4 regions of the Arthrobacter sp. V1I9 genome follow, and region 2 is predicted to be linked to each of the others. Evidence: riboswitches for the same ligand, from Rfam matches in the RefSeq annotation. Region 2 holds a riboswitch; each other region holds the start of a gene.

Region 1 (3,893 bases), 320 kb from region 2:
CGGTAAAGCCCATGGGAATTGCCCTCATTACGTCGACGGTGCGGCCTTCAGGAAAGCGGCGCCCGCCGCCCCGGCCGTTCGGCTTCAGCCTAGTACAAAGCCCGCGCCGGCCCAGGCGCGGCGGGCCCTGGGCAGGGGGCGCAAGCGTCAGCGGACGGCCACCCGGATCCTGTTGCGCCAGGGATCCTCGAACCGCAGTTCCGCGCCAGTGTGGTGGGCCGGCAGCCCTGCGACCTTCAGGCGGTCCGCGAGAGCCCCGACGTCGTCTCCGGACGGCACCTCGATGAGTACCTCGCCGAGGCCGAGTGTGTCCTTGCGGGGCCCGGCGCCACGGCTGTTCCAGACATTCATGGCCATGTGGTGGTGGTAGCCGCCGGCGGAGACAAACAATGCCTGCCCGTGCCAGCCCGCGGTCTTTTCAAACCCAAGGATTCCTACATAGAAGTCCCGTGCCGACTGGACGTCGCCCACCTGAAGATGGACGTGGCCCACTCCCGCCACGCTTCCACGCTGGCGCTCGAGGGATTCTTCGGTGAGGTGCTGTTCCAGGTAGCGCTGCGGCGGCAGGGCCAGGCTATCCATGACCACGTCCGTGCCGTTCCAGGACCAGTTGCTCCGCGGCCGGTCCCAGTACAGCTCGATGCCGTTACCCTCCGGGTCGTTGAAGTAGAAGGCCTCACTGACGAGGTGATCGGCGCTGCCCGTGAACGAGCGGGGCTCGAACTGTGCCGCGGTGGCGATGGTGGCTGCGAGGTCTGCCTGGTTGTCAAACAGCAGCGCCGTATGGAAGAGGCCGGCCTCTCCCCTGCCCGGGAGGTTCAGCCCGGGAGCGGGCGCAAGGTGGACCAGGGGCTTCTGCAGGCGGCCGAGGTAGATTCCGCCGTCCTGCTCGGCGACAACCTCAAGCCCAAGGGCCCGCTGGTAGTAATCGGTCATAACCTTCATGTCGCCGACCTTGAGCATCACGGCGCCCATGGTGAGGTCGGCGGGAAGAAGGTCCTGGCTTGCGGCTTCTGCAGTCATGTGGGAACTCCCGGTGCTGGGGCCCTTTGGGGTGGGGGCCTATGACTATTAAAATTACTTGAAGCTTCAATTTATTCCAAGTGCCGCAAAAGTTCCTCCCGATGCCGGCATCAACGAAGGACGCGGCCGCCCAGCACAACGTGTGCCAGCCCGCTGACCGTTTCCGGAACCTTCCGCGGATCCTCCCTGCACAGCACGACGTCGGCGCGGGCTCCCTCCTGCAGACCCTCGGCGCCCAGCCACTCCCGGGCGCCCCAGCAGGCGGCGTCGAGGGCAGCGGCCATGGGAAGCCCTGCGTGATGGAGGGCAAGGATTTCATCGGCGATCCTGCCGTGCCGTATGACGCTGCCGGCATCGGTACCGGCGTAGATCTGCACCCCCGCCGCGTACGCCTCCAGCACCCGCTCCGCCCGGCGCTCCCACAGCGCGCGCATGTGTGCGGCGTAGCGGGGAAACTTGGGCTCCGCCTGCGCGGCGATGTCCGGGAACGTGGCGATGTTGATGAGGGTGGGAACGATGGGTACGCCCTGCTCCACGAACCGCGGGAGGTGCCGCGGCAGGAGCCCGGTGGCGTGTTCGATGCAGTCGATACCCGCGTCCAGCATTTGGTCCAGGGTGTCTTCGGCAAAGCAATGCGCGGTGATCCGGGCGCCTTCGTCATGCACCGCCTGGACAGCGTCCCTAACGACGGCGGCGGGAAACGACGGCGCCAGGTCACCGGCGCCGCGGTCGATCCAGTCCCCCACAAGCTTGACCCAGCCGTCGCCGTCCCGGGCCTGCTTCCGGACGGCTTCCACCAGGCCGTCCGGTTCAACTTCCTCAGCGAAACCCCGTAAGTACCGGCCGGTCCTGGCTAGATGCCTGCCGGCCCGGATCAGCACCGGCGCGTCGCGGCTGTCCTGCAGGAAGCGGGTGTCAGCAGGGGAACCGGCGTCCCGGGCCAGCAGTGTGCCTGCGTTCAGGTCCGTCCGGGCCTGTTCCTCCGCCGTCGCAGGATCCACCGCGCCGCCGGGTCCCAGCCCGATGTGGCAGTGGGCATCAACGAAGCCCGGAAGCACCCAGCCGTCCAGGACCCGTCCGGGAACGTGCGGCGGCCGGGTGAAGGTCAACAGCCCGTCAACGGACCACAGTCCCCGCCGCACGGTGTCCGGCCCGGTGAGCACCGGGCCGCTGAATTCTATAATTTCCGCCATTTGGTCCCTCTTCCTCGCCAGTCAGGCTAGCACCGGCAATGTGACAAGCCGCTCCCGGACGGCTGTGGTAGCTTCGTTCCTGACCACACGGGTGCCCCTGCAGGGGCTGAGATCGGGCTAACGCAGCCTGCGACCGTTGAACCTGTCCGGGTAATGCCGGCGAAGGAAGTGAGTATTCCCTTGAGTACACCAAAAGCACAGCTGAGCCCTGCCCACATTCCGTCCGGTATGACGGCCGGCGGCCAGGACCAGCCACTTGTTACCCAGTCGCTGAAGTCCCATTCGCTGGCCTATATCCACGATGAAACCTCTGGTATCCGGGTGCCCGTCACTGAGATTTCCCTGGCGGACTCGCCAAACGGCGAGGCCAACGGCCCGTTTCGCACCTACCGGACGGCCGGCCCGGGAAGCGACCCCGTCCGTGGACTCAACCCCTTCCGCGCCGAGTGGATAGCAGCACGTGGAGACACGGAAACCTACGGCGGCAGGGGACGGAACCTGTTCGATGACGGCCGCTCGGCTGTCCGCCGCGGTGCCGCCAGCGTGGAGTGGAAGGGCACGCCGCCCGTGCCGAGCCGCGCCATCGAAGGCAGGACGGTGACGCAGATGCACTATGCACGGCAGGGCACCATCACGCCGGAAATGCGTTTCGTGGCGCTGCGGGAGAACTGCGATGTGGAACTGGTCCGCAGCGAACTGGCTGCCGGCCGCGCCATCATTCCCAACAACATCAACCACCCCGAGTCCGAACCCATGATCATCGGCAAGGCCTTCCTGGTGAAGATCAACGCCAACATCGGCAACTCGGCCGTCACCAGTTCCATCGCGGAAGAGGTGGACAAGCTGCAGTGGGCCACGCAGTGGGGCGCTGACACCGTCATGGACCTGTCCACCGGCGACGATATCCACACCACCAGGGAATGGATCATCCGCAACTCGCCGGTTCCGATCGGCACCGTCCCCATCTACCAGGCCCTTGAGAAGGTCAACGGCGAAGCGAACGCGCTGACCTGGGAAATATTCCGCGATACCGTCATAGAGCAGTGCGAACAAGGCGTGGACTACATGACCATCCACGCCGGAGTCCTGCTCCGGTACGTTCCCCTGACCGCCAACCGGGTGACCGGCATCGTGTCCCGCGGCGGGTCGATCATGGCAGGCTGGTGCCTGGCGCATCACCGCGAAAACTTCCTTTACACGCACTTCGACGAGCTTTGCCAAATCTTCGCCAGGTACGACGTCGCGTTTTCGTTGGGCGACGGCCTGCGACCCGGCGCGACGGCGGACGCCAACGATGCCGCGCAGTTCGCCGAACTGGACACCCTGGCCGAGCTGACGCAGCGCGCCTGGGAATACGACGTGCAGGTGATGGTGGAGGGCCCCGGCCACATACCGTTCCACCTGGTCCGGGAGAACGTCGAACGCCAGCAGGAGCTGTGCAAGGGGGCGCCCTTCTACACGTTGGGGCCGCTGGTTACCGACGTGGCGCCGGGGTACGACCACATCACGTCTGCCATCGGTGCCACGGAGATCGCCCGCTACGGCACCGCCATGTTGTGCTACGTCACCCCCAAGGAACATCTTGGCCTGCCCAACAAGGACGACGTCAAAACAGGGGTGATCACCTACAAGATTGCGGCGCACGCAGCAGACCTCGCCAAGGGCCACCCGGGTGCG
Region 2 (3,893 bases):
AGGTTCTCAAGCCGCAGCGCGAGGACGGGATCGTCGTTGGTGTAAGCAAAGACCTTGAAGCCCCTGTTGACCAGTTGTTCCGTAGCGTCCAGCAGCTCGACGGCGTCCGGCAGCAAAGTCTGTTCATCGGCGATGACTTCCAGCTTCACCCAGTCGGTTTCCAGTGCCTCACGGGCCAGTTCGGCGGTCAGCACGGCGTCCCGCGCCGTAAAGCAGCCTGCCGTGTTGGGCAGCACGCGGATGCCGTGGTCCACGAGCAGCTGGAAGAGTGAGCCCGTCTCCGCGGCCGAATACCGCCGCATGGCCACCGTGGTCAGTCCCGTGCCCGAGGCCAGCAGGGCTGCTCCCAGTCCGTCCAGGCTTGGCGCGCCGCCGGTGCCCATGATGAGCCGGGAGGTCAGTGCGACGCCGTCAATCACCAACGGGTCGTCGTGGCCCGCAAGGCTTGTGGTGGTGATGGTTTCGGTCATGGTGTCAGCCTCCCTGCACTGCCGTGACGAGCTCAACGTCGTCGCCGTCCGCGAGCGCAGTGGCAAACCACTGGCTGCGGGGCACGACCTGCGAATTGTGGGCCACGGCCACGCCAAGTTTCCGGCCGTCGGTAGCCTGGCCGCTGGCAGCGAGGGGGCGCCCGGTGACCTCGCTGACGAGCACGGTGATGGAGGCACCCTCGGGCACAACGTGCAGGGTTCCGTTCAAGGTGATGTTCATGCTGTTTCCTTTATGGGCGGTGTGTTGCGAAGGCGGGCAGGAGTGCGGGCACCTGGCTTGGCGGAGAAGCGGCCCGGGTTGAAGGCAGCCCAGCGGGGGTCTTCATACCCGTCCAGGAGCTCCAGGCAGACGGCAGCAGCGGCCGGCGCCAGCAGGACTCCGTGGCGGAAGAACCCGGTGGCGATGATGAGGCCGGCAATGTGCCCGGAGTCACGGGCCTCTCCGCCGGGGACGGGAACCCGCCCCAGCAGCGGTGCGTTGTCCGGAGTTCCGGGGCGTGCCCGGGCCGTGGATTCCAGCAGCTCGAGTTCGGCGACGGCGGGAACCAGCACCTGCGCGTCGCGAAGGAGCTGGTACACGCCCCCCGCGGAGACGGCATCGGCGGCCGACGGCGTATCCTCACGCTGGGTTGCCCCGATCACCACCGTGCCGTCCCGGCGGGGCACGATGTAGACCGGAACGCCGTGCACCAGCCCGCGGACGGTGGACGTCACCAGCGGCTGCAAATGGCCGGGAACTGCGAGGCGCAGGATGTCCCCGTGGACTGGCCGGAGCGGCAGGTGCAAGTCTTTGGGTAGTGCTTCCAGGGCTGCCGCATGCAGCCCGTTCGCCACGACCGTTTCGGCGGCCAGCACCGTTCCGCCGCCTGCGAGGCGTACGCCGGCAACGGCTCCGTCGTGCCACAACAGACCGGCAGCGCGGGCCAGGACCGCGTGATCGTCGACGGCGCCCGCTGCTGAAGTGCCGGGCCCCGCGGCTCCGTTCCTGTTCCCGACCCCGTCCCCCGCACCGTCGCCGGTCAAGGCAGCCTGCAGGCAGGCCACCAGCAGCCGCGGATCCACCTGGTGGTCTGCGGGGGTGTCCAGCGCGCAGGCAATCCCGGGACTGAGAAGTGGCTCGCGCTGCCGGGCAGTCCGGATGGTCAGCGGTTCAACGGAAAGGCCGTTTGCCTGCTGGACTGCGCGCAGGTCCATCAGCGCACGGCGGTCGGCGGCGTCGGCACCCACGGCGAGGGTCGGCGTCGTGATGTATCCCGGATCTGCCCCGGATGCCGCGGCGAGTCGGGCGGCGAAAGCCGGCCAGCGGGCCGAGGCGTCCAGCATGAGTTCCAGGAGGTCCTCCTCCTGGTAGTGCAGTTCGCTGACCGGAGCGAGCATTCCGGCGGCAGCCCAGCTGGCCCCGGAGCCCGGTGCGTCGTCAATGACCACCACTGCGCGGCCGGAGCGCTTCGCCTCCCAGGCGATGCTGTGGCCGATGACTCCGCCGCCGATGACTGCCACATCGGCCTGGATAATGCCGTCCGTGCGCCCGGGCGTGCTGTCTACAGGGCAGTTGGATGGTACGCGCATGTGTCTCCTTCCCTACGCCGGCATTAACCGGATCAGGTCAAGCGGTCGGCTCTGACGCCCTCTCAGCCCGGCGCTTTGTGACAGCTGCCGCGGGCTCCCGCAGTACGAGGCAAGTGTAGAGGAACTAGTCTTTTCCCCATGAATGTGACCCATACCCCCGCCGCCGGCACCGATGTCCTCAGCAATGCCAAGGTCAGCAACGGCCTCCACGCCGCCCGCCTCTACCTCTGCACGGATTCCCGCACGGACCGCGGCGACTTTGACCAGTTCGTCGATGCAGCATTTGCCGGCGGGGTGGACATCATCCAGCTTCGGGACAAGTCCATTGAGGCAGCGGAGGAGCTGGAGCTCCTGGCAGTCCTCAAGGAGGCGGCAGAACGACACGGCCGGCTGTGGGCGGTCAACGACAGGGCGGACATCGCTATTCTGTCCGGCTCGCCGGTATTCCACATCGGCCAAAAAGACCTGCCGCTGGGCGCCGCGCGAACCTTGCTCAACGGCAACGCGGCCATCGGCCTGTCCAGCCACAGCCCGGCGCAGGTGGACGCCGCCCTCGCTGCGGCCGCAGCCCCCGCGGGGCTGGACTACTTCTGCGTCGGCCCGGTCTGGGCAACCCCCACCAAGCCCGGGCGGGCCGCCGTCGGGCTCGAGCTGGTGCGGTATGCCGCCGAAGCTGCGCGTTCAGGGCAGGATGGGCAGCCCGACGGCGGTGTTCCCTGGTTTGCGATCGGCGGCATCGACCAAAGCAACGTGGAGCAGGTGGTGGAAGCGGGCGCCCGCCGGATTGTGGTGGTCCGCGCCATTACGGAGGCCAGCGATCCGGCAGCCGCCGCAGCGTCGCTGCTCGCCGCCCTAAATGTCCCCAACTCCTGACACCCGCTGCCTGCCACCTACCACCTCCGAAGGCGCGGTACCGCGGTAGGGCAAGCAACGGCACTCCGGGCCCGGTGCCTGCACTATGGCGTGAATTCGGGCTAGGCTGATTTTCGTGTCATACCATCGGCTGGGTCCCAACGTCCACGAGCACACCAACGCGCTCGAGGAAGCTCTGGGCGCCCTGCGGACCGAGCTCGAGCTGCCGGGCTCCTACCCTGAGGACGCGGTGGCTGACGCGAAAGCGGCAGTTGAGTCCCTGCAGCTCCCTGACGAGGACCTCACCGGCGTCGACTTCATCACCATCGATCCGGCGTCGTCCACGGACCTGGACCAGGCGCTGTTTATTGAAGCCGACGGCGATGGCTACCACGTGCTGTACGCGATTGCGGATGTCCCCGCCTTTGTGAACCCCGGCGGGCCCCTGGACGCAGAAACGCGACGCCGGGGCCAGACCTTCTACGCCCCCGACGGGCGGATCCCGCTGCATCCGGAAGTGATCAGCGAACAGGCCGGCAGCCTCCTCCCCGGCCAGGACTGTTCTGCCTTCGTCTGGGACTTCCGCCTGGACAGCGCCGCCGAGGTGAACTCGGTGACCGTGAAACGGGCCAGGATGCGCAGCCGCGCGAAGCTCAGCTATAAAGGGGTGCAGGCCGAACTCGATGCCGGCTCCGCCTCGCCGGTACTGCAGCTCCTCAAAGAGGTGGGGCTCAAGCGCGTGGAGCTGGAACGGGCCCGGGGCGGCGCGAGCCTGAACATGCCGGAACAGGAGATTGTCCAGCTTCCCGACGGCGGCTACCGGATTGCCGCCGCTCCCCAGCTTCCGGTGGAGGACTGGAACGCCCAGATATCCCTCATGACAGGGATGGCGGCGGCTCAGCTCATGCTGGCTGGGAAGGTGGGCATCCTGCGCACCATGCCGGCCCCGGATGAGCGCTCCCTGAACCACTTTCGGCTGCA
Region 3 (3,893 bases), 470 kb from region 2:
GGGTCAGTGCGAACAGGGTGTCGTCGCCGCCACGGCCAACGCCGGCGCCCGGGTGGAAGTGGGTGCCGCGCTGGCGGACGATGATCTCGCCTGCGGAAACAACCTGGCCGCCGAAGCGCTTTACGCCGAGGTACTGAGCGTTGGAATCACGACCGTTGCGAGTGGAGCTCGCGCCCTTTTTATGTGCCATTTGAAATGCCTGCCTCTAAATTCTGGGGATCTGCTGAAAAACCTGAACAGTAACGAAGGTTACTGGATACCAGTGATCTTGACCTTGGTCAGTTCCTGGCGGTGACCCTGGCGCTTCTTGTAGCCGGTCTTGTTCTTGAACTTCTGGATCACAATCTTCGGACCACGGAGGTCGTTCAGGATCTCAGCCGTAACAGTTACCTTGGCCAGGTCAGCAGCGGCGGTGGTGACCTTGTCACCATCAACCAGGAGCAGCGCGGGCAGCTGAATGGTGCTGCCAGCTCCACCGGCGACGCGGTTCAGGGTAACGAAGTCTCCAACGGAAACCTTCTCTTGCCGGCCGCCTGCGCGGACAATCGCGTACACCACTTGGGAACTCACTTCTCTCGACGTTTATTACAAAATTTGCGTGCGGAACCGGCCATGAAAGCCTGGTTTCTCGCTGTGCCTCAACGCCGTGGGGTCATAACCCAAGTGTTGGCGTAAGCACCGAAGATCCAGAATACGCTAATTTTGTCTCCGGCCGCAAATGAGGCTGGTCCCGGCCGATTGTCTGTGATAGTTACCACAGTTCAACTCCGGCGTCCGCACCATGCCCCACCATAGTACCGGCCAACCCGCTCGCGAGTGGTCAGGAGTGGAGGCGCGGCGCGTCGAAGAAGTCCACCTCCAGCCGGCAGGACTGCTTGAAGGCCGTGACCATGGCCAACCGGTCCGCGGCGGAGGCCTTGCGCCCCGCTTCATCCACTATTGCTACGGCCCTCCGGGTGGCAGCTGCGAAGTCTTCGTCGGCGTAGGTGCGCAGCCAGTTGGCATAAGGGTGCGCCGGAGGTTCGCCGGCGGCAACGAACTGGGCGTGCAGCGTTGCCCCCACCTCCGCGTAGAGCCAGAAGCAGGGCAGGACGGCCGCCGCCAGAACCGCGTAGCTGCCCGACGCCGATGCCGCGGTCAGGTGGTCCACGTAGGACTTGGTCACCGGGCCCAGCCGGGGCCGGACCTTCCGCGTGGCCAGCCACGAGCGGTGGAGCTCCGACTCGACCTCGAGGCACTGCCCTGCTGAGGCCGCCCAGAAGAGCTGTTCTGCCTCGGTGGGTGCAAGCGCACTCGCCCTGGCCAGTACGCGCGAATAGCCGTTGAGGTAGATGGCGTCCTGTGCAAGGTAATACGCAAACTTATGCTCCTCCAACCTGCCTGAAGCCAGGTTGCGGATGAAGTCCAAGGCATGGATGTCATCCAGGTACTGCTGCGCTTCGCCCCGGAGTTGTGCCGCGAAGCTCCCTTTGGAAGGCTGCGGCCGGAGGTGATGGAAGTGGTGCACGGGCCCGCTGCCCGTTCCCACCTCCAGCGCTTCGGATGCCTCAAGAGCGCCGGCGAGCCAGGGCTTGACCTCCCGGAGGGACGCTTCCCAGTTCCCCAGCCGCGCCTGGGCGGTTGCCATTGCGGACGAGAGCGAACAGCCGGTGCCGTGGCTGTTCCGGGTTTCCAGCCGCTCCCCCTGCACCACCACCACTTCATTGGAGAGCAGGCCGGTGGTGCTGACCAGCGCATCGGGGCACTCGTTGCCCTCCAGGTGGCCGCCCTTGACCAGCACTGTTGCGCCCGTGGCAGCGGCGAGGGCGCGGCCCTGTTCCACTGCCCCGGCCCAACTGTCCTGCAGATCCCCGCCAACGAGCATGGCGAGCTCCGCCAGGTTGGGGGTAATGAGGTGGGCAAGCGGCAGGAGCGCGCGCAGTGCCGCTTCCGCGGACTCCTGCAGGAGGCGGTCACCACTGGTGGCAACCATCACCGGGTCCAGGACCACGACGGCGGGACGCACCTTCCGGACCCACGCCCCCACCGCCTCGATCACCTCGGCGTTGCCCAGCATCCCGATTTTCACGGCATCTATGCCGATGTCGTCACTGATGGCATCCAGCTGCTCAACCAGGAACGCGGCAGGGGGCACGTGAACGGACCGGACACCGTGCGTGTTCTGGGCGGTGAGGGCAGTAATGGCAGCCATCCCGTAGCCTCCGAGCGCTGCGATGCTCTTCAGGTCGGCCTGGATGCCGGCGCCGCCGGAAGGATCGGAGCCGGCGATGGAGAGGACCCGTGGTATTTGCCGGCCTGGTGTTGTTGGTGCCGCAGTGAAGGTTGCCGGGGAGGCAGTGGGCATTACAAGAGTCGCAGACAAGAGACATCCCTTCGCCGGTGCTAACCGGACAGGTTCAACGGGTGTGGATCTCAGCCGGCTCTCTGCGCGGCACCCCGTGTCGTTTCCCCAGCCTAGCTTTTTTGCCAGGCGCAGTCCGAAGGTGACACATTGCGACCGGCACCTGCTCTTCGTTCCCTGCTTAGGCCGAGACTGCACTTCATCTACTGGAGTTAACGCAGGATGCCCGGCCGGCCACTGCTGTGGCTGACCGGGCATTCCGTACTGGTGGCTCCTAGAGCTCCGAGGCAGGCACCCCTACGCCCAGGATGATGGGCGCATCGGCCGGCTTTGCTGCCGGTTTTTCGGTGCCTGCGCTTCCTCCACTGGAGTCCGCGGTACCGGCCGGCGCCGGGGCCTTTGCCTCGTGCGTATGCCCTGTGCTGGCCGCCGCCACGCTTTCATGGTGCTGCACTGTGGTTTCGTTGGCAGCTCCCTGGGCACGGCTGGCACTGCGGTTGCGCCGCGGCCGGCGCTGCCGGGACTGCTCCAGAGTGTGGTCGGTGTAGTCCTTGGCGGGTGCTGCAGCAGCGGCTGAAGCAACCGGCACCTGTGCGGGCTGGACCGGTTCCCCGCGCTCCGCCGGCTTCTCCTCCGGTTCTGCCTGCTCGGGCTGCGCTTCCGCTCTCGCCGGCTGGCCGAGGTGGGCGAAGGCTTCAGCGAGCCGGTCCAGGGTCAGAGCCGGTTTCGGCTGCTGCTCTTCAGCGTGCTCAACGAAGGGCAACACCACCTTCTCACCGCCGAAGGTGAGCACGGCAGCCGGACGCGTATCGTCGTCGCGCCTTGCAGCGTCCACTGCAGGGGCTGGCTGCTCCGCAGCCGCCTGCCTGGCTGCCGCCACTTCGTCGTCGTGCAGGTGGGCTGCATGTGCTGCGGCGGCGATGTTGGCGAGGGCCAACCGGGTAGCCTCCGCCTTGGCGTGCCGCTCAGCGTCCGTGGGGTCGGGCTGGACCGTGTGGACGTGCACGGCAACTGCCGGGGCAATGTCCGGCTGCTGGCCGCCGCGGCCCCGCCGCCGTTTGCGGTCCGGACGTACGCCCGGCTGGCTGCTGTCGATGCGCGGGGCCTCGTTGCGGTGGCTTTCGCTGCGGGCTTCGGGACGGCTGTCTGACCGCTGGACGTGGTGCTCAGCCGCCACGATGTTGGCCCGCCGGTGCTCCACGGGGTCGTCGTGGGTGACAATGCCGCGGCCGGCGCACGTTTCGCACTGCTCGCCGAATACTTCCAGCAGCCCGGTGCCCATCCGCTTGCGCGTCATCTGCACCAGGCCGAGGGACGTCACTTCGGCAACCTGGTGTTTGGTGCGGTCGCGTCCCAGGCACTCCACCATGCGGCGGAGAACGAGGTCACGGTTGGATTCGAGGACCATGTCAATGAAGTCGATGACGATGATGCCGCCGATATCGCGCAGGCGGAGCTGGCGGACCACTTCTTCCGCAGCTTCAAGGTTGTTTTTGGTCACCGTCTCTTCGAGGTTGCCGCCGCTGCCGGTGAACTTGCCGGTGTTGACGTC
Region 4 (3,893 bases), 1.1 Mb from region 2:
GGCCAGCGCCACGGAGGCGGACACCCAGTCGATGGACAGCGCCAGCACGGCCGTGATCAGGAAGACGGCGGCGAACTTGCTTAACGGGTTCGCTCGGGTCAGCAGGGCGTGGTTGCCGCGCAGGTTCAGCTCCTGCCTCATGGCGCCACCGCCGCTGCCAGGCGCAGTTCCGTTCCGCCCAGCGCGGCCGTAAATTCGGCGTCATGCGTCACGGACACCACGGCGGTGCCGGCGTCCAGGAGTTCGGACAGGAACGATGCCAGCTCCGCCCAGGTGTTGGCGTCCTGCCCGAAGGTGGGTTCATCCAGGACCAGGACCTGGGGATGCGCGGCCAGGACTGTAGCCACCGAGAGCCGCCTCTTTTCGCCGCCCGAGAGCGTATACGGATTTGCGTCAACGAGTTCGGTGAGCCGGAGCCGCTCCAGCAGTTCATCCACCCGGTCCTCGCCGTGCCCAAGATGCCGCGGGCCAAAGCGCAGTTCGTCCAGCACGTTCCCGGTGACAAACTGGTGCTCGGGTTCCTGGAACACCGTGCCCACGCGCTCGATCAGCTGCTCCGCCTTCCATTTAAACGGGTCAATGCCCGCACCGCGACTTAGCGCCAGGGTGGCGGAAACCTTGCCGTCGACAGGCTGCAGCAGCCCTGCGAGGGTCAGTGCGAACGTGGATTTCCCTGCGCCGTTGGGCCCGGTAATGGCCAGGGCCTGCCCTGCCCGGACCTGCGCGGAAATGCCCTGTTGCACCGGCACGGGCGCAAGTTTGCGAAAACCCTTGCGGCGGGCACGTTCCCGCGATACGGCAAGTTCCTCGGCGGCAAGCAGCAGGTCCCCGTTGCCGGGAGCAGGATCCGCCGCACGCAGACGCGTAGCCGGAACGTGGCCAGGCACCCAAACCCCGGCCGCCATAAGCATGCTCCGGGCTTCCCTGAGAACCTGGTCCGGCGGCCCATCCAGCAGCACGGCAGGATCCGTCAAAGAGCCGGGCTGCAGCACCACGATCCGGTCCACCAGGTCCTTCCAGACAGACACGCGGTGCTCCACCACCACCAGCGTTGCCCCGGTTTTGTCGAGGCAACGGCCAACGGCGTCACGCACCTCCACCACCCCGGCGGGATCCAGGTTGGCCGTCGGCTCGTCGAGGAGGAGCAGCCCCGGCCGCATGGCAAGGATGCCCGCGAGCGCCAGCCGCTGTTTCTGCCCGCCGGACAGGGCCGACGTCGGGTGGTCCAGCGGCAGGTGGGAGAGCCCGACGTCGTCCAGCGCCTCATGCACGCGGGCCCAGATGTCGGCGCGGGGCACGGCGAGGTTCTCGGCGCCGAAGGCGACATCGTCACCTACCCGCGAGAGGACCACCTGCGTCTCCGGGTCCTGCTGCATCAGTCCGGCCCTGCCGCGCTGCTCGCGGGGGGAGGCGCCGTCAATCAGCAGCGAACCGGACTCGTCGGAATCCCCGGCCGCGCCGCCGTCATCGGTGTCGTCAGCGTCCCCCAGCACCCCGGCCAAGGCATGGAGGAGGGTGGACTTGCCTGCCCCGGACGGGCCCAGCAGGAGCACGCGCTCCCCCGGCCGGATGTCCAGGTCAAGGGCACGGACAGCGGGCCTGGACCGCCCGGCATGCCGCCAGCCCCAGCCGCGGGCGGTGACGGCAGCCGGCCGCGCCGCCACCGACGCGCCGTGAAGGGAAGGAGCTGTCATCAGGAGAGGACTGGCTCCGTAGCTGCCCTGCGCGACGCGAAGGAGCTCAGGACTCCGGTCTTCGCCAGGCCGCGGGTGGCGATCCAGGACAGCGCGCCTGCGATGACGGCACCGGAGATCGCGGTGAAGACGATGTAGGCAAGCTTGTCCCCGCCGGAATAGGCGATGTTCCAGCCCCAGGGCGCGAAGGAGTCATTCAGGCCGCAGAACAGCCCGGCAGCAGCGCCGGCGAGCAGGGAAACCGGCAGGTTGAACTTCCGGTACACAAAAATCGCGAAGATGATCTCGGCACCCAAACCCTGGACAAACCCGGAGAACAGCACGGAGGCGCCGTACTGCGAGCCCATGAGCAGTTCGCCGGTGGCTGCAACAGTCTCGCAAAAGAGTGCGGCTCCCGGCTTGCGGATGATGAGCATGCCCAGCACCGCGGGGATCATCCACCCGCCGGCCAACAATCCGGTCAGCGGCGGGTATAGGGCGTTCATGGGCGCCGAGACTGCGGCCGCCCCCTGGGACCAGGCCCAGAAAATGACGCCGCCAGCGATGGCGATCAACGCCGCCACCACGATGTCCACGACGCGCCAGGACCTGCTGGTGGTCTTCTTGATTGCTGTAGTTGCCATGCGATCCTCCTGAGGAACAGGAGGGGAAAGTATTGCAACGGCACGCCGCTGCAGTACTTCGAGAACTCGACTCCCTTGCGCCGGTACTAACCGGATCAGGTTCGAGGGTCTGCGGCTGTCCGCACTCTCAGCGCCCACCTGCGGATCCTGGCTTGGCCAGTGATGCCCCGACGGCGGCGCTCCCCTGTCGTTGAATGTTTCTGTTGGTAAATATTTGCCCTGGTGGGCGGGGTCCAGTTTACACCGGAGGAGGGGTAGATTGTGGGCCATGACTGCCAATTCCCCGCATGTGACTGAGTTCGATCCGGATTCCGATGCCACCCAGCCGGAAGGTTCGCTGCAAGTGCTTATCGCCCGGATTGAGGGCGAAATCCGGGAGCTCCAGTTTCCTGGCTTCTCCATGGACGATGCACTGAACCTGGGGCTGCTGCTCGTGGAGTTGGGCAAGGAGGGCCAGTTCCCCATCGCCATTGACATCACCAAGGGCGAGCAGGTCCTGTTCCATGTGGCCCTGACCGGTGCCACCCCGGACAACGAGCACTGGATCCGGGCCAAACAGCGCACCGCCGCCAGGTACGAGGCGCCCTCCCTGCTGGTGGGGCTGCGCGCCCGGCTCGGCGGCGGACGGATTGAGGACCAGGGCTGGTTCGATCAGAGCCGGTACGCCGCGCACGGCGGCTCGTTCCCCGTGTACGTCACTGGCGTGGGCGCGGTGGCTACGGTAACTGTTTCAGGGCTTCCCCAAGTGCAGGACCACAACCTGGTGGTACAGGCCCTGCGCGAGGTCCTCAGCTCCATGCGCACGGACTGACGCGGGGCCTCAACGGGCGCGATGGACCCCCAGGAACGCCCGGAGTACATTCAAAGCGGGTGGCAGGAAGTTCCAAAGGAGGGGCGCCATGCTCGGTAATGCAGCCGACAACCAGGTGCGGGCGGCGGTGGACAAGGCCGCGGAGGAAATGATCTACATCGGCCCGGACCACCCTTACTATCCCCTGCTGGCGGAACTGGTGTCCGCCGTCGGGAATGCCTGGCAGCAGGGGTACGAGCACGGCCGTCGCGGCGGGCACCATCCAAACCCCTATGTGTGGAGCGCCCTGGAGGATTAAGGGCCACCAGCGGCCGCGGAAATTGCGGGCAGCGGCTGATGGCCCCACTTAGCTTATATTAGTAATCATGCTTACTATGTTGTCTCCAAGCTTTTGAGGAGACAGGTCATGACAGTCAGCATCCGCGCCACCGGAGCGAGGACAGGCCTGCAAAAGGCGGCCCTTGCAACGGGTGCCCTCTTCCTGCTGGTGGGTATCCTGGGGTTCATCCCCGGGATCACCAGTAATTACGAATCGCTGGGCATGGCCGGACACGGTTCGGGAGCCCTGCTTATGGGTGTCTTCCAGGTGTCGGTCCTGCACAACATCGTGCACCTGGCCTTCGGGGCGGCCGGACTGCTGTTGGCGAGGACCCACCAACAGGCAAGGAGCTTCCTCATTTACGGGGGCGTCATCTACCTCGTCCTGTGGCTGTACGGCCTCCTGGTGGGCGATGAGACCCCAGCAAACTTTGTCCCCCTCAACGG

Evidence for each region. Region 2 has a riboswitch for thiamine pyrophosphate ahead of QFZ70_RS05660 (FAD-dependent oxidoreductase). Riboswitches for the same ligand answer to the same signal wherever they lie in the genome.
Region 1: another riboswitch for thiamine pyrophosphate. It lies ahead of thiC (phosphomethylpyrimidine synthase ThiC); the one in region 2 lies ahead of QFZ70_RS05660 (FAD-dependent oxidoreductase).
Region 3: another riboswitch for thiamine pyrophosphate. It lies ahead of thiD (bifunctional hydroxymethylpyrimidine kinase/phosphomethylpyrimidine kinase); the one in region 2 lies ahead of QFZ70_RS05660 (FAD-dependent oxidoreductase).
Region 4: another riboswitch for thiamine pyrophosphate. It lies ahead of QFZ70_RS00310 (ECF transporter S component); the one in region 2 lies ahead of QFZ70_RS05660 (FAD-dependent oxidoreductase).

Annotation. Positions count from the first base shown of each region.
Region 1 covers NZ_JAUSYU010000001.1:1,509,008-1,512,900, reverse strand. The annotation lists gene QFZ70_RS07090 (hypothetical protein) at 1-13, opposite strand, end outside; gene QFZ70_RS07085 (VOC family protein) at 148-1,023, opposite strand; gene QFZ70_RS07080 (amidohydrolase family protein) at 1,134-2,216, opposite strand; TPP riboswitch at 2,294-2,401, shown strand; gene thiC (phosphomethylpyrimidine synthase ThiC) at 2,397-3,893, shown strand, end outside.
Region 2 covers NZ_JAUSYU010000001.1:1,188,088-1,191,980, reverse strand. The annotation lists gene QFZ70_RS05670 (thiazole synthase) at 1-470, opposite strand, end outside; gene thiS (sulfur carrier protein ThiS) at 475-711, opposite strand; gene QFZ70_RS05660 (FAD-dependent oxidoreductase) at 708-2,060, opposite strand; TPP riboswitch at 2,053-2,171, opposite strand; gene thiE (thiamine phosphate synthase) at 2,199-2,933, shown strand; gene QFZ70_RS05650 (RNB domain-containing ribonuclease) at 3,049-3,893, shown strand, end outside.
Region 3 covers NZ_JAUSYU010000001.1:1,653,291-1,657,183, reverse strand. The annotation lists gene rpmA (50S ribosomal protein L27) at 1-190, opposite strand, end outside; gene rplU (50S ribosomal protein L21) at 250-558, opposite strand; gene thiD (bifunctional hydroxymethylpyrimidine kinase/phosphomethylpyrimidine kinase) at 821-2,344, opposite strand; TPP riboswitch at 2,352-2,449, opposite strand; gene QFZ70_RS07900 (Rne/Rng family ribonuclease) at 2,616-3,893, opposite strand, start outside.
Region 4 covers NZ_JAUSYU010000001.1:68,279-72,171, reverse strand. The annotation lists gene QFZ70_RS00320 (energy-coupling factor transporter transmembrane protein EcfT) at 1-141, opposite strand, end outside; gene QFZ70_RS00315 (ABC transporter ATP-binding protein) at 138-1,694, opposite strand; gene QFZ70_RS00310 (ECF transporter S component) at 1,694-2,317, opposite strand; TPP riboswitch at 2,372-2,513, opposite strand; gene QFZ70_RS00305 (heme-degrading domain-containing protein) at 2,586-3,128, shown strand; gene QFZ70_RS00300 (hypothetical protein) at 3,217-3,426, shown strand; gene QFZ70_RS00295 (DUF4383 domain-containing protein) at 3,535-3,893, shown strand, end outside.